DNA from 3 places in the Saccharothrix sp. BKS2 genome. Region 2 is predicted to be linked to each of the others. Evidence: riboswitches for the same ligand, from Rfam matches in the RefSeq annotation. Region 2 holds a riboswitch; each other region holds the start of a gene.

Region 1 (6,685 bases), on a different contig from region 2:
GATGAGCAGGACGGTTTCGCCGTCCGGGTCGAGCTGTCCGGACTCGATGAGCTTCTTCGCGGTGGCGACGGTCACGCCGCCGGCGGTCTCCGCGAAGATGCCCTCGGTGCGGGCCAGCAGCCGGATGCCCTCGATGACCTCCTCGTCGGTGACGTCCTCGATCGCGCCGTTGGTGCGGCGCACGGCGTCCAGCACGTAGGGACCGTCGGCGGGGGCGCCGATCGCCAGTGAGCGGGCGATGGTGTCCGGGCGCACCGGGGAGACCACGTCGTGGCCGGCCTTGAAGGCGGCGGAGACGGGGGAGCAGCCGGTGGCCTGGGCGCCGAACACCCGGTACGGGGTCTGCTCGACCAGGTCGAGTTCGCCCAGCTCGCGGAAGGCTTTGTCGACCTTGGTCAACTGGGAGCCGGACGCGATGGGCACCACGATCTGGTCGGGCAGGCGCCAGCCGAGCTGTTCGGCGACCTCGTAGCCCAGCGTCTTGGAGCCCTCGGCGTAGTAGGGGCGGACGTTGACGTTGACGAACGCCCAGTCCTCGTGCTCGGCGGCCAGTTCCTGGGCCAGCCGGTTCACGTCGTCGTAGTTGCCGTCGACGGTGATCAGGTTGCCGCCGTAGACGGCGGTCATGAGGATCTTCGCCTGCTCCAGGGTGGAGGGCACCAGGACCACCGACTGCCAGCCGGCGCGGGCCGCGGCGGCGGCGACGGCGTTGGCGAGGTTGCCGGTGGACGGGCAGGCCAGGACCTTGAAGCCCAGCTCGCGGGCCGCGGCGAGGGCGACGCCGACGACGCGGTCCTTGAAGGAGTGGGTGGGGTTGCCGGTGTCGTCCTTGACCCAGACCTTGCGGACGCCCAGGGCCTTGGCGAGGCGGTCGGCCTCCACCAGGCGGGTGCCGCCGGGGTTGGTGTTGGGGTGCGACTCGACCGTGGAGGGCACGGGGAGCAGGCCGCGGTAGCGCCAGATCGACCGGGGGCCGGCTTCGATGTCCTCACGGCGGACCCGGCCGAAGTCGTAGGCCACTTCCAGCGGCCCGAAACACTCCAGGCAGGCGTATTCCGGTGCGAGCGGCGTCTCGTGCCCGCACTCCCGACAGGACAGGGCACGAGCCGGACCGAGGTCGAAGGAGGTGGTGGTCGCCGAGGGCGCACTGACAGCAGTCATCGCGAGGTGTCTCCTCATCTTTCCCGCGTCGCGGGTCGGAATTGGCACCGTGATCGCCGGCGGGCGCTGGACGCGCACGCTGAACGACGGGTTGCCGGGGCTTCTTCGGGCCGATCCCTCTGCCCCTCTGGATGAGCGGTATTCAGTTGTGGTGACGTCAACCTACGACACGATCCCGACCCGTAGCCAGTGACGTCCACCATCCGGACGGCGAACGGGGCGTGGGAGGATCGCGCGCGTGAGTGCGCCCGCTGACACGCCCGATGCCGTCCACCTGGTCATCGGCGAGGAGGAGTTGCTGGTCGAACGCGCGGTGCGCGGCGCGCTGGACCTCGCGCGGAAGATCGACCCGCAGGCCGACTTGACGCGCGTCCGGGTGACCGAGCTCACCCCTCCCGAGCTGGCTGAACTGGTGAGCCCGTCGCTGTTCGCTGAGGGTCGCGTGATCGCGCTCGAAGCCGCGCAGGAGGTGGGCAAGGAGATCGCCGACGCCGTGATCGCCTACGCCAAGGCGCCCGCCGACGGGGTGACGCTGGTCGTCGTGCACAGCGGTGGCGGACGCAGCAAGGCGGCCAAGGAGCTGCCCGCCGCGCTGCGCAAGGCGGGCGCCGGGGTGACCGAGTGCCCCAAGGTCACCAAGGCCACGGACCGCGAGGCGTTCGTGCGCAACGAGATCCGGGCGGCCGGCGGCGGCAAGGCGGACCCGGAGGCCGTGGCCGCGCTGATCGACGCGGTCGGCTCCGACCTGCGGGAGTTGGCCGCGGCGGCGTCGCAACTGGTCGCCGACACCGGTGGGAAGGTCGACGCCGAGGCGGTCCGCCGCTACCACCGCGGGCGGGCGGAGGTGACCGGGTTCGCGGTCGCGGAGAAGGCCGTGATGGGTGACCGGGCCGGTGCGCTGGAGGCGCTGCGCTGGGCGATCCAGCTCGGTGTGCCGCACGTGCTGGTGGCCGACGCGCTGGCGGACGCGGTGCGCACGGTCGCGCGCGTGTCGGCGGTCGGTCGGGGGGACCCGTTCAAGCTGGCGGGTGAGCTGGGTATGCCGCCGTGGAAGGTGAAGAAGGCCCAGGGGCAGTCGCGTGGGTGGGAGGAGTGGGGGTTGGCGTCGGCCATGTCGGTGGTCGCCGACCTCAACGCGGATGTGAAGGGCGCCGCCGCCGACTCCGGGTACGCCTTGGAGCGAGCGGTCTTGAAGATCGTCGCCGCCCGCGGTCGGCGGTGAAGGCCAGGCTGGTTGAACGCCGGGCTGGTTGAACCCGGGCTGCTGAATGCCGGGCTGCTGAATGCCGAGACGCCGCCGGTCGGCGTGCGACGGGTGCCCGGCGGCCGGCGGCGGGAAAGCTGGGGATGAGTGCCCGATGGCCGGAAAGCAGGGATGACTGCTCGGCGGCCGGAAAAGCTCGAAACAAGTGCCCGGCGGCCGGAAAAGCAGGAGCGCCGCCCGCCCCGCGAGGGGAGAGCGGCGCTCCGGTGCTGTGGTGCTGGGTGCTGTGCTGCTGGGTGCCGTGGACCAGGGTCAGACCTGGTTGGCGCGCCTGGCCAGCGCCGACTTCTTGTTGGCGGCCTGGTTGGCGTGGATCACGCCCTTGGTGACGGCCTTGTCGAGCTTGCGGGAAGCCTCCTGCGCCAGCGCGACGGCCTTCTCCTTGTCACCGGCCTCGGCGGCCTCACGGAACTTGCGGATCGCGGTCTTCAGCGACGACTTGACGGCCTTGTTGCGCAGGCGCGCCTTCTCGTTCGTCTTGATCCGCTTCAGCTGGGACTTGATGTTCGCCACGCGAAAGCCACCCTTTTCCTCGGTCTCGGAGTCGTACCGCGCTCGTCGATCGGCTCCACCCCGAACCCAGGGCGGTCTTCCTCCACTGCGGAATGCCGCGCGGTACGACCAACCACGATATCAGGGCTGCTCACCGCACCGTGAACCCCACCCTCCCCTCGCCGACCAGCACCTCGTACCGGCCCTTCGCCACCTCGGGCCTGCCGGTGGCGTCCATGTCGCCCGCGGTCGTGGCCAGGCGGGTCGCGTCGAAGGTCACCCGGACCGCGCGCTGCTCGCCCGCCTTCAGCTCCACCCGGGTGAAGGCCACCAGGCGGCGGTCCGGGGTCAGGACCCTGCTGACCGGCTGGTGCACGTACACCGGCACCACCAGGGCGCCGTCGCGGCCGCCGGTGTTGGCGACCGTGACCGAGACCTCGACCTTGCCGTCGCGGCGGACCTCGGCGGACTTCAGGACCGGCGCGGACGTGGTGAAGCTGGTGTAGGACAGGCCGTGGCCGAAGGCGAACTGCGGGTCGTAGTTCGAGCTCTCGCCCGTGTTCGCGCCGCGCGGCTGGTCGTAGGAGAACGGCTGGTCACCGATGGTCTTGGGCCACGACACCGGCAGCTTCCCGCTGGGGTTGACCGCGCCGAACAGCACGTCGGCGACGGCGGCGCCGCCCTCGGAGCCCGGCAGCCAGCCGGCCAGCAGCGCGGGCGCCCCGGCGACCGTGCCCAGCACCTGCGGCCGCCCGGTCAGCAGGACCACGACCACCGGTTTTCCGGTCGCGCGCACGGCGTCGACCAGGCCCTGCTGCTCGGCGGTGAGCGCGGGGGACTCGGTGTCGGCCTCGCCCTCGGCGCCCGGGTCCTCGCCGAGCACGACCACCACGGCGTCGGCATCAGCCGACTGGGCCACGGCGTCGGCCCGGGTGGTGGCGCCGACCACGTCCGCCCCCGGCGCGGCGGCCCGGATGCCCTGGAGCACGGTGGTGGTCGGGGGCAGCGGCGAGCCCGCCGGCACGCCCTGCCAGCCGACGGTCCAGCCGCCGAGCTGGCGGGCCACCGAGTCGGCCGCGTCGCCGGTCACCACGAGCTTGCGGGCCCCGGTGGACAGCGGCAGCACGCCCTCGTTGCGCAGCAGCACCACGCCCTCGGCGGCGGCCCGCCGCGCCAGCGGCCGGTCGGCGTCGTTGACGACCCCGTCGGCCGCGGCCGGGTCCACGAACGGCTTCTCGAACAGGCCCAGCTCGAACTTGAGCGTCAGCACGCGCCGCACGGCCTGGTCGATCCGCTTGCCGCTGATGGCGCCGCCGCGCACGCCCGCCAGCAGGCCCTTGGTGAACTCGGCCGCGTTCGACGGCTCCATCGCCATGTCCACCCCGGCGTTCACCGCCATCGCGATGGCCTCCGGGTAGTCCGCCGCCACGTGGTAGCGGTCCACCAGGTACCGGATGTCCTCCCAGTCGCTGATCGCCACCCCGCGGAAGCCCATCCGGTCGCGCAGCTGCTCGGTGAGCAGGTACTTCGACGCGTGCGCCGGCACGCCGTTCACCGCGCCCGAGTTGATCATCACGGTCCGCACGCCGGCGTCGAACTGCGCCTGGAACGGCGGCAGCACGGTGTCCTGGAGGTGCCGGATCGGCAGCTGCGCGGGCGCGCGGTCGTGGCCGTTGAACGGCTCCGAGTACCCGGCGAAGTGCTTGGCGGTGGCGGCCAGCGACGCGGTGCCGTCGGCCTCGCGCTGCTGACCGCGCACGTTCGCCGCGGCCAGCGAGCCCGCCAGCACCGGGTCCTCGCCGTAGGTCTCGTAGTAGCGGCCCCACCGGGTGTCGCGGGCCAGGTCGGAGACCGGCGCGAAGTTCCAGAACACGCCGGTGGCGCGCATGGCCCGACCGGTGGACTCGCCCAGGTCCTCCACCAGATCGGGGTTCCACGTCGCGCCCAGGCCCACCTGGTGCGGGAACATGGTGGCGGAGAGCACGTTCGAGTGGCCGTGCACGCCGTCCGCGCCGTAGATCAGCGGGATGCGCAGGCGGCTGTGGTCCAGCGCGTACCGCTGGATCTCGTTGGTCATCTCGGCCCACGCCCGCGGCGTGTTCGGGTTCGGCGCGTCACCGCCGCCGGACAGGACCGAGCCGACCTTCGCGTCCTCCAGCACCGCCTTCAGGCAGTCCTCGCGCAGCGGGCCGGCGTTCCACTCGCAGTTGCCGCGCAGCTTCCCCAGCCGGATCTGGGTCATCTGGCCGACCTTCTCCTCCAGCGTCATGCGCCGCAGGAGGTCGTCGACGCGGCGCTCGACCGGCGCGCGGGCGTCCTGGTAGTGCGGTCCGCGCGGTTCCCCGGCGCCGGTGGCCTGCGATCCGCCGACGAGGACGGCGAACGCGGTGAGCACGCCGGCCGCGGCGCGCTTTCGGGATCTCCGCATCGAGAACCTCCTGGTTGATCAGGTCGCCCCGACCAACCCTGGCTGGGCGACCGGGCCCGGGACAGAGCTGAACGGGCGCATTGGGAACGCTCCCAGGTAGGAAGAACAAGCAGTACGCCTGTCCGGTTAAGCTGATCGGGTGACCGCCGCACTCGACTGGCCCGGCTTCGGGCAGATCTCGCTCGCCGCCCTGCTGTTCCTCTGCGCGGCCGCCGCCCTCGCGGGCGCGGTCGACGCCGTGGTCGGCGGTGGCGGGCTGGTCCAGCTGCCCGCGCTGCTGCTGATCGCCCCCGGCGGGCAGCCGCTGTACGCGCTGGCCACCAACAAGATCGCCTCCGTGGTCGGGACGGCCGCCGCGATGCGCACCTACGCCCGGGAGACCACGATCGACTGGTGGACGGCGCTGCCCATGGCGCTGGCCGCGTTCGGCGGCGCGGTGGGCGGCGCGGCGTTCGCGGGCGCGCTGGCCCCCGGCGTGCTCAACGGCGTGGTGCTCGTCGCGCTGGTCGGCGTCGGCCTCTACACGTGGCGCAAGCCCGAGCTGGGCGCGGCGGAGACGCCGCGGTTCGCGCGCGCCGCCCAGGTCGGCGTGATGGCGGTCGGCGGCGCGCTGATCGGCTTCTACGACGGCCTGGCCGGGCCGGGCACCGGCGCGTTCCTGGTGTTCCTGCTGGTGGGCCTGGTGGGCTTCGCGTTCCTGCGTGCCTCGGCCACGGCGAAGGTCGTCAACGTGGCCACCAACCTGGGCGCCCTGCTGTACTTCATCCCGGCCGGGAAGGTGCTGTGGGGCCTGGGCCTGGTGCTCGCGGTGTGCAACGTCACCGGCGCGGTGCTCGGGGCGAAGCTCGCCGTCCGGCGCGGGTCGTCGTTCGTGCGCCGGGTGTTCCTCACCGTCGTGGTGGCGCTGGTGGTCAGTCTGGGGTGGAAGGCGGCGGTTGGATGACCCGGAACGTCGCGCCCATCGGGTCGCCGACCGTGGTGAACCGGCCGAACCGCGTGTCGACCACGTCGCCGACCACCACACCGCCCAGCTCGCGCGCCCGCCGGGCCGCCAGCTCCGCGTCGGACACCGCGAAGTAGGTCATCCAGTGCGCGGGGATCTCGGCCGGGATCTCGTTGGCCATCCCGAACAGCCCGGCCACCACGCGCCCCTCCACCCGCAGTTGCGTGTACGGGAAGTCGGGCAGCGGGTCGAGGCCCACGCCGAACACCCGCTGGTAGAACTCGGCCGCGCCGAACGGGTCGCGGGTGGCCAGCTCGTTCCACACCACCGCGCCCGGCTCGCCCACCGCGTACGCGCCGATGTGCGTGCCCGCCTCCCACAGCCCGAACGCCGCGCC
Region 2 (6,685 bases):
TCCGGCGGCAGGGTCTCCGGCAGCGTGAGCGCGAGCAGGACCAGCAGCACCAGGCCGAGCAGCGCCAGCACCACGAACGTGCCGCGCCAGCTGGTGAACCGCAGCAGCTGGCCGCCCAGCACCGGGGCGAGCACCGGGCCCATCCCGTTGACCATCATCATCAGCGACATGAACCGGGCCATGGCCAGGCCCTCGAAGCGGTCGCGGGCGATCGCCGCGGCGACCACGAACCCGGCCGCCACGCCGAGGCCCTGGAGCAGCCGCAGGCCGGAGAACGCGAGCGCGCCCGGCGCCGCCGCGCAGACCAGCGACACGAGCACGTAGCCGCCGAGCCCGACCAGCAGCGGCCGGCGGCGGCCCCACGAGTCGGACAGCGGTCCGACCAGCAGCTGGCCCAGCGACAGGCCGATGATGAAGGTCGTCAGCGACAGCTGGACCTGGGACTCACCCGTGCCGAACTCCCGGGCCATGTCCGGGAACGCGGGCAGGTAGGTGTCGATCGAGAGCGGTCCCAGGCTGCACAGCGCGCCCAGCAGGGCGGCCAGGCGGGTCTTGTTGTCCATGTGTCCGTCCCCCGGTTTCTCCGGTAGAAGCTTCGCAAGACGAAGCAACCGCGGGGCGGCGTTATGGCTCAGGTCACGCCGACTCAGTGACCTTCGTCGCGGAGCAGCTCCAGGGAGTTCGCCAGGTCGGCCGGGTACTCGCTGGTGAACTCCACCCACCGGCCGTCGGCCGGGTGGTGGAAGCCGAGCATCCGGGCGTGCAGCCACTGCCGGGTGAGACCCAGTCGCTTGGCCAGCGACGGGTCGGCCCCGTAGGTCAGGTCGCCCACGCACGGGTGGCGCAGGGCCGAGAAGTGCACCCGGATCTGGTGCGTGCGGCCGGTCTCCAGGTGCACGTCCAGCAGCGACGCGGCCCGGAACGCCTCGGCCACCTCGTAGTGGGTGATGCTGGGCTTGCCGTTGGCCATCACGGCGAACCGGTAGTCGTGCTTGGGGTGCCGGTCGATGGGCGCGTCGATGGTGCCCTTGATCGGGTCCGGGTGGCCCTGCACCAGCGCGTGGTACAGCTTCTCGACGGTCCGCTCCTTGAAGGCGTGCTTCAGGGAGGAGTAGGCGCCCTCGCTCTTGGCGACCACCATCACGCCGGTCGTGCCGACGTCCAGCCGGTGCACCACGCCCTGCCGCTCGGCGGCGCCGGAGGTGGCGATGCGGATGCCCGCCGCGGCCAGGCCGCCCACCACCGTGGGCCCGGTCCAGCCGGGGCTCGGGTGCACGGCCACGCCCACCGGCTTGTCGACCACGATCACGTCGTCGTCCTCGTGCAGGACCTCCAGGCCCTCCACGGGCACGGCCTGCACCTGGACCGGCCGCTCGGGCTCGGGGAGGGTGACCTCCAGCACCGAGCCGGCGACCAGCCGGTCGGACTTGCCCGCCGGGTGCCCGTCCAGCACCACGTCGCCCGACTCGGTCAGCGCCGCCACCGCGGTGCGCGACAGGCCCAGCAGCTTGGCCAGGCCCGCGTCGACGCGCATACCGTCCAGGCCGTCGGGCACGGGCAGGTTGCGGTAGCCGCTCACTTCTTCTTCTCCACCTTGGTGCCGTCGTAGTCGCGCTGGAGCAGGGCCATCAGCACGATGACGCCGCCGCCCACGCAGATGGCCGAGTCGGCCAGGTTGAACACGGGGAAGAAGTTGCCCCACGGGTCGAGCACCGAGATGAAGTCGACCACGCCGCCCCGCAGCGGGCCGGGGGCGCGGAACACCCGGTCGACCAGGTTGCCCGTCGCGCCGCCCAGGATGAGGCCCAGGCCGATGGCCCAGCCGACCGACCGCAGCCGGCGGGCGATCCACAGGATGAAGCCGACCACGCTGAACGCGATCAGCGCGAGGATCACCGTCCAGCCCTCGGCCAGGCCGAACGCCGCGCCGGTGTTGCGGATCAGCGGCAGGTAGAGCAGGCCGCCGAGCAGCTCGACCGGCTCCCGGCCCTCCAGCCGCTCCACCGCCAGGACCTTGGTGCCCAGGTCGAGCGCCAGCACGAGCGGCGCGATGACGGCCAGCAGGGCGACGCGGCGCTGGGGCAGCGGCGCCTCCGGTTGGTCCGCGGCGTCGGGCTCGGTGTTGGGCTCAGTGCTCACCCGGCCATTGTCCAGCATCCCCGTCAGCGCAGGAACGGCGGGAGCGGGCGCACGTCGTCGACCGGCGCCCACCGACCCTCCCTCAGTTCGTACTCGAACCGCGAACCCTCGGTGACGAGCCGGCGCAGCGCCTCGACGAACCGGTCCACGTGCTCCTCGGTGGTGCCCAGCCCGATCGAGGCGCGCAGCGCGGGGCCGCCGGCCAGCCGCTGGACGGCCACGTGGGCGCAGAACGCGCCGTCGCGCACGCCGATGCCGTGCTCGGCGGACAGCGCCGCCGCCAGGTAGCCGACGTCCTGCGCGCCCACCGTGAAGCCGACCACGCCCACCCGGTCGTGCCCGGCCCCGAACAGCGACAGCTCCGCCACGCCGGGCACCGACCGCAGGCCGTCCCGCAGCCGCGCCAGCAGCACCCGCTCGTGCTCCAGCGTCTGCGCCCAGTGCCGCGCCAGCACGTCGCAGGCGGTGGCCAGGGCGTGCGCGCCCACCACGTTGGGGGTGCCCGCCTCGTGCCGCTCGGGCCCGTTCGACCAGGACACGCCCAACCGGCCGCCGCGGTCGGTGACGCGGGCCGTGGCCCCGCCGCCCACCAGGTAGGGCTCGGCGGCCCGGAGCCAGTCCGACCGGCCGACCAGCGCGCCCGCGCCGAACGGGGCGTACAGCTTGTGCCCGGACAGCACGGCGTAGTCGACGTCCAGGGCCCGCAGGTCGATGGGCCGGTGTGGCGCGAGCTGGGCGGCGTCCAGGACGACGCGCGCACCGCGGCGGCGCGCCACCCGCACCACCTCGGCCACCGGCCACACCTCGCCGGTGACGTTCGACGCGCCGGTCACCACCACCAGCCGCGGCCCGACCGGCGCCTCGCGCAGCGCCCGGTCCAGCTCCAGCACCGCCGCGGCCGGGTCGCCGGGCGTCCGCAGCCGCCGCACGTGCGGCCCGCGCCACGGCAGCAGCGCCGCGTGGTGCTCGGTGTCGAACAGCACCACCGCCGTCCGCCGCGGCAGGGCCCTGGCCAGCAGGTTCAGCGCGTCGGTGGTGTTGCGGGTGAACACGACCGAGTCGCTGTCGCGCGCGCCCAGGAACCGGCGCACCGCCTCCCGCGCCTGCTCGTGGACCCGCGTCGACACCTGTGAGGCGAACCCGGCGCCCCGGTGCACGCTCGCGTACCAGGGCAGCAGCTCGTCGACGGCGTCCCGCACCTGCTCCAGGCAGGGCGCGCCGGCCGCGTGGTCCAGGTTCGCGTACTCGACCCGCTCGCCGGTCAGCACCGGCACCCTCAGCGAGGCGCCCACCGTCCGGGGCAGACCGGCACCGACGACAGGGGAAACCGCAACGGCCACGAGACCCTCCGGGAGTCCGGGACTCCACCGGAGGCCCGCGCTTGCCGCACGCCCGACGCGCACGACCAGGTCCTCACCGGGGGCACCCCACCGCGGTTGGAGGGTTGCCGGCCAGCAAGCCCGGGCTTGTCACTGGCACTCATGACCTTCCCCACCACCCTAACCCGCCCCCCACCACCCCACCACCCATCCCACCCCCTGAGACCGCGAGTCGTACGCTCAGACCCCGCGAGTCGTACCTCCAGACCGCGCGAGTCGTACGTTCAGGACCCCCGAGTTACACGTTCAGGCACCCCATCGGGGTGACGCGAACGCTGAATTCGGAGGTCCTGGACGTACGACACGACGGGCCGGAACGTACGACTCGCGCGATCAGGGCAGGCCCGCGTCGCCCTTCCAGCGGGCGAAGCGACCGGCCCGGTCCACCGCCCGGATCCGCTGCTCCGTGGCCGTGCGCACGACGTCCGTGCACACCACCAGCAGCTGGTCGTGCTCCTGCAACCGCGTGGTCGGCTGGGGCGTGAACCCCTTGTCGCCCCGCACCACCAGGCTCACCGAGGACCCCGGCGGCAACCGCAGCTCGGACAGGTACACGCCGTGCAGCTGGGACCCCCGCTGGATGCGCACCTGGAGCAGCTCCGCGCCCAGCTCGTCCAACGCCGACGAGTCGACCTGCACCTCCAGCGCCTCACCCGACCGGACCAGCTTCAGCCACTTCGCCAGCCACGGCAGCGTCGTCCCCTGCACCACCGTCAGCACGACGACCAGCACGAACACGGCGTCCACCAGCCGCTGCGCCCCCGGCACCCCCTGGATCAGCGGGATCAGCGCGAACACGATCGGCACCGCGCCCCGCAGCCCCGACCACGAGATGAACACCTGCTCCCGCCACGGCACCCGGAACGGCAGCGCCGCGCACAGCACCGACAGCGGCCGCGCCACCAGCACCAGCACCCCTCCCGCCACCAGCGCCGGCACCACCGCGTCGAGCAGCCGACCGGGCGAGGCGTACAGCCCGAGCAGCACGAACAGCCCGATCTGGGACAGCCACCCCAGCCCCTCGGCGAACGACAGCGTGTCCGACCGGTGCGGCAGCCGCGCGTTGCCCAGCACCAACGCCGAGATGTAGACCGCGAGGAACCCGGACGCGTGCGCCAGGTCCCCCGCCGTGTAAGCCAGCACGCACACCGCCACCGTGGCCAGCGGGTACAGGCCGGTCGCGGGCAGCGCCGCCCGGCGCAGCCCCACGCCTCCCAGCCACCCCAGCCCGAGCCCGATCAGCGTGCCCGCGACCAGCTCGTAGCCCATCAGCAGCGGCGCGGTCCAGGTGATCGGGTCGGGTGCCGCCAGCAGCACGACGGCGATGTACACCGGCGCGTCGTTGATGCCGGACTCCAGCTCCAGCGGTCCGATCAGCCGCTTGCCCACGCCCACCCCGCGCAGCACGCTGAACACCGCCGCCGCGTCCGTGGACGACAGCACCGCGCCCCACAGCAGCGCCGTGCGCCAGTCCATGTCCAGCAGCAGGTGCAGCCCGAACGCGGTGACCGCGATGCTGACCCCGACGGACACTGTGGACAGTGCCACGCCCAGCCCCAGCGCGGGCCGCACGTCGGGCCACCGCGTGGTCAGACCGCCCTCGGTGAGGATCAGCACGAGCGCGGCCGTGCCCAGCGACCGGGTGAGGTCCGCGTCCTCGAACTGGATGCCCAGCACCGCCTCGCCCAGCAGCACGCCGATGCCGAGGTAGAGCAGGAGCGACGGCAGGCCGAGCCGGATCGACAGCCGCACCGCGACGACCGAGAGCAGGAGCACCCCGGCGGCGACACCGAGGAAGCCCGTCACACCACCCACTCGACCTCCTGTCGTCACGCGTCGCGGTCATTCTCCCCGTTGCCGCCGATCTGGACTAATCAGGCACCAGCCGAACGACGCTACCGGCGGCGCGCCGACCAGGGCACGGTGGGAGAACCTCCACTTCCCTGCGGGAGAAACCGTGAAACTGCGAACGATCTCCGTCGTGCTGGTCACCGCCGGCGCGCTGCTCGGTTCGGGCTCGGCCACCGCCGCCCCGGCCGGCCCCGACATCTCGGTCGCCACCCTCCAGGCCGACCTCAACCAGCTCCAGTCCATCGCCACCGCCAACGGCGGCAACCGGGCGCACGGCAGGCCCGGCTACCTGGCCTCGGTCAACTGGATCAAGTCCAAGTTGGACGCCGCCGGCTACACCACGCGGGTGCAGTCGTTCACCCGCAACGGCGTCGTCGGCTACAACCTGATCGCCGACTGGACCACCGGTGACGCGAACAACGTCATCATGCTCGGCGGGCACCTCGACAGCGTCACCGCGGGCCCCGGCATCAACGACAACGGCACCGGCTCCGTGAGCCTGCTGGAGGTGGCCCTCGCCGTCCGGTCCACGGGCTTCCAGCCGGGCAAGCGCTTGCGCTTCGCCTGGTGGGGCGCCGAGGAGCTGGGCCTGGTGGGCTCGACCTACTACGTCAACTCGCTGTCCACAACGGACCGGTCGCGCATCCGGGCGTACCTGAACTTCGACATGACGGGCTCGCCGAACCCCGGCTACTTCGTCTACAGCGCCTCCGGCCAGCCGACGGGCTCGACGCAGCTCCAGCAGGTCATCCAGGGCTACTTCAGCGGCATCGGCGTGCCGACCGAGCTGACCAGCGTGGGCGGCAGGTCGGACCACGCGGCGTTCGCCCGCGCGAGCATCCCGGTCGGCGGCACGTTCACCGGCGCCGAGGGCATCAAGACCTCCGCGCAGGCCCAGAAGTGGGGCGGCACCGCCGGCCAGGCGTTCGACCGCTGCTACCACCGCTCCTGCGACACCACGGCCAACATCAACGCGACCGCGCTCGACCGCAACGCCGACGCGATCGCGCACGCGGTCTGGACGCTAGCCGCCTAGCAACCGCTCCAGCACCTCCGGAGCGGCGGCCGGGGCGGGGTCGACCTGCACGACCTTGTCCCGGCCGCGCTCGCCGGCCACCACCGCCACGTCCCGCGCCCGCACACCGAAAGCCCTGGCCAGCGCCTTGCACACGGCCTCGTTCGCCCTGCCCTCCACGGCCGGCGCGGCGACCGCCACGATCAGCGCCCCCTCACCCCACCGCCCGCCGACGACCTCCCTCCGGGCCCCGGGCTTGACCCGCACCGAGAACCGGAACGCCTCACCCACGGCTCGTCAC
Region 3 (6,685 bases), on a different contig from region 2:
TTGACCAGGTTGGCCACTACCAGCACCTTCGTCGAGACGGGCGGAACGGTCGAGCTCAGGCGTGCACTTCCGGCGGGGTCGGCCGGGGCTCCTCGGTGCCGATCACGCGGGCGCCGTGCACCGGGCCCTGCGCGACGCGCACCGTCCGGCACACCCCCGCGCCCGCCAGCTCGGCCGCCACCCGGACCGCCGAGTCGCCGTCCGTGCACAGGAACGCGCAGGTGGGGCCGGACCCGGACACCATGCCGGCCAGCGCGCCCGCGTTCACGCCCGCCCGCAGCGTGCGCCGCAGGTTCGGGCGCAGCGAGACCGCCGCGGCCTGGAGGTCGTTGCCCAGCAGCAGCGCGAGCTGCCGCGGGTCGCCGGACGCCAGGCCCTCCAGCACCGCCTCCGCGTCGCCGACGCGCGGCGGGTCGCCGTCCGCGCGCAGCCGGTCCAGCTCGTCGAACACCTCGGGGGTGGCCAGGCCGCGCCGGTCGAAGGCGAGCACCCAGTGGAACGGGTGGCGCGCCAGCACGGGCACGATCCGGTCGCCGCGGTCGGTGCCCAGCGCGGTGCCGCCGTAGATGGCGAACGGGACGTCCGCGCCGATCTTGGCGGCCAGCTCGGCCAGCTCGTCCCGGGAGACCTCCAGCCGCCACAGCGAGGACAGGCCGACCAGCGTCGCGGCCGCGTCCGCGCTGCCGCCCGCCATGCCGCCCGCGACCGGGATGGACTTGCGGATCACCACCCGGACCTTCGGGTCCTCGGGGTCCCGGCCGACGTGCTCGGCCAGCACCCGCACCGCCCGCCAGGCCAGGTTGGACGCGCCGGTGGGCACCGAGTCGGCGCCCTCGCCGTGCACCTCCACCCCGGGGTCCTCGGCGATGGCGACGGTGACCTCGTCGGTCAGCGACAGGGCCTGGAAGATCGTCACCAGGTCGTGGTAGCCGTCCGCGCGCGGATCACCCACGGCCAGGTGCAGGTTGACCTTGGCCGGGACGCGGACGGTGACCGGGGGCGGGACGACAGCGAGCACGCCCTGAAGCCTACGGGCGTCCCGGGGGTGCCCGCGCCCACCCACCCCTGACCAGCACCGGATCCCCCGAACGCTCAACTCGGGGGTCCCGAACGTACGACACGACAGTCCCGAACGTACGACTCGCGCGAGTCGTACGCCCAGACCCCGCGAGTCGTACGTCCAGGACCCCCGAGTTACACGTTCAGGACGGTCAGACCGGGAGGACCGAGCCCGAGAAGGTGGCGGCGATGTAGTCCTTGACCTGCTGGGACTGGAGCAGGGCCAGCAGGTCCCGGACGCGCCGGTCGTCCTTCAGCTCGGCGCGGGTGACCAGGCCGTTGGCGTTGGGGTTGCCCTCGGTCTTCTCCAGCGCCAGGGCGTCGTCGGCCGGGTTGAGTCCCGCGTCGATGGCGTAGTTGCCGTTGATCACGGACGCGTCGGTGTCGTCGAGCGAGCGCGGCAGCTGGGCGGCCTCCAGCACGACGAACTCCAGGTTCTTCGGGTTGTCCTCGACGTCCCGGACCGTCGCGGTCCTCTCGGTGCCCGCCTTCAGCTTGATCAGGCCGTTGGCCTGGAGCAGCTGGAGGGCGCGCGCCTCGTTGGTCGCGTCGTTGGCCACCGCGATCCGCGCGCCGTCCGGCAGGTCGGCCGCGGCCCGGTGCCTGTTCGAGTACAGGCCCAGCGGTTCGAGGTGCACCGGGCCGATCCACTCCAGGTCCGCGCCGCTCTCGGCCTTGAACGTGTCCAGGTACGGCACGGTCTGGAAGTAGTTGGCGTCCAGCGACCCGTCGACCAGCGCGGTGTTCGGCTGCACGTAGTCGGTGAACTCCACCACCTCGATCCTCAGGTCCTTCGAGGCGGCCAGGTTCTCGGCCACGTACTTCAGCACCTGGGCGTGCGGGACGGGGCTCACGCCGACCTTCAGCGGCGCGCCCGGGTCGGAGGCGGCGCCGGTCGGGTCACCGCTCCCGCAGCCCGCCGCGGTCAGCAGCACGGCCAGCAGGGCAGCACGGATACGCATGTCGTTCCTTCGGGGGTGAGAAGCTCGCGGGGGTGTGCGAGAGAGGTCAGACGGAGGCGTGGCGGCGCCGGTCGACGGCCCGCGCCACGCGGTTGGAGGTGAACTGGATCGCGGTGGCGACGACCGCGAGCACGGCGACCGTGCTCCACAGGTAGCGGTCGTTGAACCGCTGGTAGCCCTCGCGCACGGCGAGGTCGCCGAGCCCGCCGCCGCCGACCACGCCCGCCATGGCCGAGTAGCCGAGCAGGGCGATCGCGGTCACGCCGATGGCGTTGACCAGCGCGGGCAGCGATTCGCGCAGCAGCACGCTGCGCACGATGCGGGTGGTGGAGGACCCGGTGGTCACCGCCGCCTCCACCACGGAGACGTGCACCTCGGACAGCACGTTCTGGACCAGCCTGCCGACGAACGGGATGGCGCCCACGGCCAGCGGCACGATGGCCGCGGTCGGTCCGATGGTGGTGCTGAGCAGGAGCCTGGTCAGCGAGGTGAGCACCACCAGCAGGACCAGGAAGGGCATGGAGCGGCCGAGGTCCACCACGAACCCGAGCACCTTGTGCGCCAGCGGCCGGGGCTTCAGCCCACCGGGTGCGGTGAGCTGGAGCCAGATGCCGACGGGGGTGCCGAGCAGGACCGCGATCAGGGTGGAGACGCCCACCATGTACAACGTCTCGCCGGTGGCGAGCAGGACCTCGTCGAACACGGTGGACCAGGGTGTCGCAGACCTCACGCAGCGACTCCCTGCGGCCCCGCCAGGGTCCGCCGCACCGAGCCGCCCGCCTCCGAGATCCACTCCAGCGCCGAGTCCGAGCGCTCGCCCTTCAGCCCGACGCGGAACCGCGCGACCGGGGTCTCCCCCAGCCTGGTCAGGCCGCCGCCCAGCAGGTTCAGCTCGATGCCGAACCGGTTGGTCACCTCGGGCAGCAGCGCGCCGACCGCGGCGAAGCCGACCAGCACCACGTCGGCGACCCGGTCGTAGGCGCTGTCGACCGCCGGGTTCTGGTCCGCGGCGGGCAGCAGCGACGCGGCCGTGCGGCTGCCGGCGTCGGACACCAGGTCGAGCACCTTGCCGTGCTCCACCACGCGCCCGTCCTCCAGGACCGCGACGTCGTCGCAGATCCGGCGCACCACGCCCATGTCGTGGGTCACCACGAGCACCGTCACGCCCAGCTCGGCGCGGGCCCGGTCCAGCACGGTGAGCACCGAGCCGGTGGTGTCCGGGTCCAGCGCGGAGGTCGGCTCGTCGGCCAGCAGCACCGAGGGCTGCGCGGCGAGCGCGCGGGCGACCGCGATGCGCTGGCGCTGGCCGCCGGAGAGCTGGTCGGGGTAGCTGCCGGCCTTGTCGGTCAGGCCCACCAGGTCCAGCAGCTCGGCGACGCGGGTGCGGCGCTGCGGCCCGGCCACGCCGGCGGCCTCCAGCGGCAGCGCGACGTTGCCCGCGGCGGTGCGCTGGCGCAGCAGGGAATCGCCCTGGGGCACGACGCCGATGCGCCGGCGGGCGGCGCGCAGGGCGGTGCCGTCGAGGGAGACGAGGTCGGTGCCGTCGACGCGGATCGCGCCGCTGTCGGGGCGCTCCAGCAGCGCGACGCACCGGGCGAGGGTGGACTTGCCGGCGCCGCTCGGGCCGACCACGCCGAGCACGGTGCCCGCGGCGACGTCCAGGTTCACGCCGTCCAGCGCGCGAACCTGCCCGGTACTCCCGGGGAAGGACTTGGTGAGGTTCTCGACAGTGATCACGTTTTCACTCCACGACTGCGTGCGGCAGCGCGCGCTCGGGGCGCGGGCGACCGGGGGTCTTCAGCTGGCAGGTGCGTCCGGACGGGGACGCGGCGGTGGGGAGGGGAGGAGCGCCGGGGCGATCAGCTCGTCAGCTGCGACAGCCGGAGACCGTGCGGCGGCCGTGGTCCACGACTCGCCGGCGCGTGAGCATTCGCATCCTGGGCACGTGATCCTCCATCGTTCCTGGCTGAAGCACCTGCCCCCAGGTGGGGTGGTTGCTGCGGCGTCGTGGAGCCAGGTCTCTCGGCCGCTCGGGATGGCAAGTCGAGTACACCTGAAGGACCCCGCCCGACGCAAGCCCGTAACGGAACCGTCCGGCAAATCACACTGATGGCCGAAAAGATCGATGTTTAGAGGGGGGTGGCGGCTTCGACTATCCGGATGAAGTCTCTGATACCGAGCTTTTCGCCGCGCGCGCCCGGGTCGACCCCGGCGGCCAGCAGCACGCGCTCGGCCTCGGCGGCCGAACCGGCCCACCCGGACAGGGCGCCGCGCAGGGTCTTGCGCCGCTGCGCGAAAGCCGCGTCCACCAACGAGAACAGCGCTTTGCGGTCCACAGTGGACAGCAGCTCGTGGCGCTCGAACGCGACCAGCGCGGAGTCCACGTTGGGCACCGGCCAGAACACGGAGCGGGACACCGGGCCCACCCGGCGGGCGTCGGCGTACCAGGCGAGCTTGACGCTGGGCACCCCGTAGACCTTGCTGCCCGGACCGGCGGCCATCCGGTCGGCCACCTCCGACTGCACCATCACCAGGCCGGTGCGCAACGACGGCAGCTCGGCCAGCAGGTGCAGCACCACGGGCACCGCCACGTTGTACGGCAGGTTGGCCACCAGCGCGGTCGGCGCGTGCGGCAGTTGCGCGACCGTGACGCGCATCGCGTCCGCGTGGACGACGGCGAGCCGGTCGGCCAGGTCGGGCGCGCGCTCGGCGACGGTGACCGGCAGGCGGTCGGCCAGCACCCCGTCGATCTCCACCGCCACCAGGGCCCGGCACGAGGGCAGCAGCGCCAGGGTCAGGGAACCCAGGCCGGGCCCCACCTCCAGCACGACGTCGTCCGGCCGCAGCGCGGCCGAGGACACGATGCGGCGCACCGTGTTCGGGTCGTGCACGAAGTTCTGGCCCAGCTTCTTGGTCGGGCGGACGTCGAGGTCGGCGGCCAGCCGACGGACGTCGGCCGGGCCGAGGAGCGCGCTGCCCCCCGGCCCGGCCGGCGATGAAGCTCCGGTCACGCGCCCATTCTTACGGCAGGCCCAGCTTGGACCGGCAGCCGGGCCACGCGGAGTAGCCGCCGCGGGCGTCGCGCAGCTTGGTCGCGATGGCGATCTGCTGCTCGCGGGACGCCTGGTGCGGGTACGCGGCGTACTGGCTGCCGCCGTAGGCGTCCCAGGTGCCCTTGTTGAACTGGAGGCCGCCGTAGTAGCCGTTGCCGGTGTTGATGGCCCAGTTGCCGCCGGCCTCGCACTTGGCCAGCGAGTCCCACACCGCGCCGTCCGGCGGCAGCTTGGTGCCGACCTTGACCTTGCGGGCCTTGGGCTCCTTGGTGATCTTCACGCCCAGCTTCTCGCGGGCGATCTCCTTGCCGTTCTTGGTGGTGACGCGGTAGGTGACGATCTGCTCGCCCGCCGCGCCCTCCTCCACGACCTGCTTCTGGCCCTTCATCATGGTGTCGTCCTTGACCTCCTCGACGGCCGGCTGCACCGGCTCCGTCGCGTTGATCACCGAGACACCGGTGCGGCTGATGTGGACCTCGGCGCCGCTGGTGATGCGCAGGTCCGAGGCCGTCTCGAGCTTGTCGTCCGGGCCCAGGGCGAGGTTCTCGACCCGCATGAGCTCCTCGACCGTCACCGCGGTCGTCCGGAGCCGGCGCGGCTCGTGCCCGCCGTCGTAGAGCGTGATCGTCTTGAGGCTCTTGACCTCCAGGGACATGCCCGAGAGCGGGACGTCCATGCCGCGCTCGTGGGAGACCCAGGCGCCCTCGTCCTCGATCCTGAGCTGGTCCAGGGCCTCGTCCACGGTGACCGAGCGGACCCAGCCCTCGCGCTGCTCGCCGTCCACGGTGGCCTTGACCAGGCGGCCGCGGTCGAGCGTGATCCGGCCGCCGTCGCCGACCTTGGCCTGGGGGCTCGGGCTCAGGGCGTCGTGCGCGCCGACCGTGATGCCCTCGTCGGCGAGGATCTCGCCGACGGTGCCCTCGTAGGTCCGCACGGTCTTGGCCTCGCCGTCCACGTCGACCGTGATCGACTTGTCCATGGCGATGGCGGTCGCGCCGCCGCCGGAGATCGTCACCAGCACGGTGGCGACCGCGGCCTTGAGGAAGCGGCGCTTCCACTTCCCGGCGGCCTCGACCAGGGCGGCGGGCGGGGCGTCGGGCCGCTCGGCGGCCAGGGCGCCCGCCACGCGGTCCTGGGAGACCTCGTCCGGGATGATGATCGGCGGGAGGAGCGTGGTCTCGGCGTTGATGAGCCGGATCAACTCGTCGACGTCGACGTTGGCGCTCGCGAGCAGCTCGTCGGCGTCGGGGCCGAGGACGTCGAGGACGTCGTTCGGCGTGATCGTGAAGACCGCGGTCTCCCAGTTCGCGTTGTCCCACTCGACGGACGCGGTCGGCCGCTCCAGGACGTCGACCGAGGCGGCCGGGACGTCTGTCACGGGCGTAAACCAGTCGGTGTCCTCGTTGAACGAGTTCACGGGGTTCCATACCTCCTGAAGGCGCGAAGTCCCGCAACGCGCACGGTCGTCGTCGGCGGTCAGCTACTGATCTCCGGCAACTCCCGTGCTGTTGGTCCTTCTCGCTTCTGGTGTGTCGACCCGCCCCGACCGCGGGTGCGCCCCGGCACTGGATACGTGGGGCACGGTCACGGGACCGTAACGGGTGTCGGGAG

What was found. A riboswitch is a leader RNA that binds a small molecule or an ion and turns the genes downstream of it on or off. The one in region 2 is predicted to bind S-adenosylmethionine.
Region 1: another riboswitch for S-adenosylmethionine. It lies ahead of thrC (threonine synthase); the one in region 2 lies ahead of Q5530_RS19040 (aminotransferase class V-fold PLP-dependent enzyme).
Region 3: another riboswitch for S-adenosylmethionine. It lies ahead of Q5530_RS25805 (methionine ABC transporter ATP-binding protein); the one in region 2 lies ahead of Q5530_RS19040 (aminotransferase class V-fold PLP-dependent enzyme).

What each region holds. Positions count from the first base shown of each region.
Region 1 covers NZ_JAUQOL010000006.1:322,735-329,419, reverse strand. The annotation lists gene thrC (threonine synthase) at 1-1,161, opposite strand, end outside; SAM riboswitch class I at 1,173-1,299, opposite strand; gene holA (DNA polymerase III subunit delta) at 1,400-2,383, shown strand; gene rpsT (30S ribosomal protein S20) at 2,678-2,938, opposite strand; gene Q5530_RS15165 (glycoside hydrolase family 3 N-terminal domain-containing protein) at 3,069-5,345, opposite strand; gene Q5530_RS15160 (sulfite exporter TauE/SafE family protein) at 5,485-6,288, shown strand; gene Q5530_RS15155 (VOC family protein) at 6,257-6,685, opposite strand, start outside.
Region 2 covers NZ_JAUQOL010000008.1:245,456-252,140, forward strand. The annotation lists gene Q5530_RS19025 (multidrug effflux MFS transporter) at 1-563, opposite strand, end outside; gene Q5530_RS19030 (RluA family pseudouridine synthase) at 647-1,534, opposite strand; gene lspA (signal peptidase II) at 1,576-2,139, opposite strand; gene Q5530_RS19040 (aminotransferase class V-fold PLP-dependent enzyme) at 2,163-3,479, opposite strand; SAM riboswitch class IV at 3,512-3,626, opposite strand; gene Q5530_RS19045 (potassium/proton antiporter) at 3,852-5,324, opposite strand; gene Q5530_RS19050 (M28 family metallopeptidase) at 5,476-6,405, shown strand; gene Q5530_RS19055 (DUF167 domain-containing protein) at 6,394-6,675, opposite strand; gene Q5530_RS19060 (TetR/AcrR family transcriptional regulator) at 6,668-6,685, opposite strand, start outside.
Region 3 covers NZ_JAUQOL010000012.1:220,566-227,250, reverse strand. The annotation lists gene Q5530_RS25825 (ATP-binding cassette domain-containing protein) at 1-17, opposite strand, end outside; gene Q5530_RS25820 (4-(cytidine 5'-diphospho)-2-C-methyl-D-erythritol kinase) at 56-1,018, opposite strand; gene Q5530_RS25815 (MetQ/NlpA family ABC transporter substrate-binding protein) at 1,212-2,021, opposite strand; gene Q5530_RS25810 (methionine ABC transporter permease) at 2,068-2,751, opposite strand; gene Q5530_RS25805 (methionine ABC transporter ATP-binding protein) at 2,748-3,758, opposite strand; SAM riboswitch class I at 3,972-4,063, opposite strand; gene rsmA (16S rRNA (adenine(1518)-N(6)/adenine(1519)-N(6))-dimethyltransferase RsmA) at 4,151-5,032, opposite strand; gene Q5530_RS25795 (transglycosylase family protein) at 5,043-6,491, opposite strand.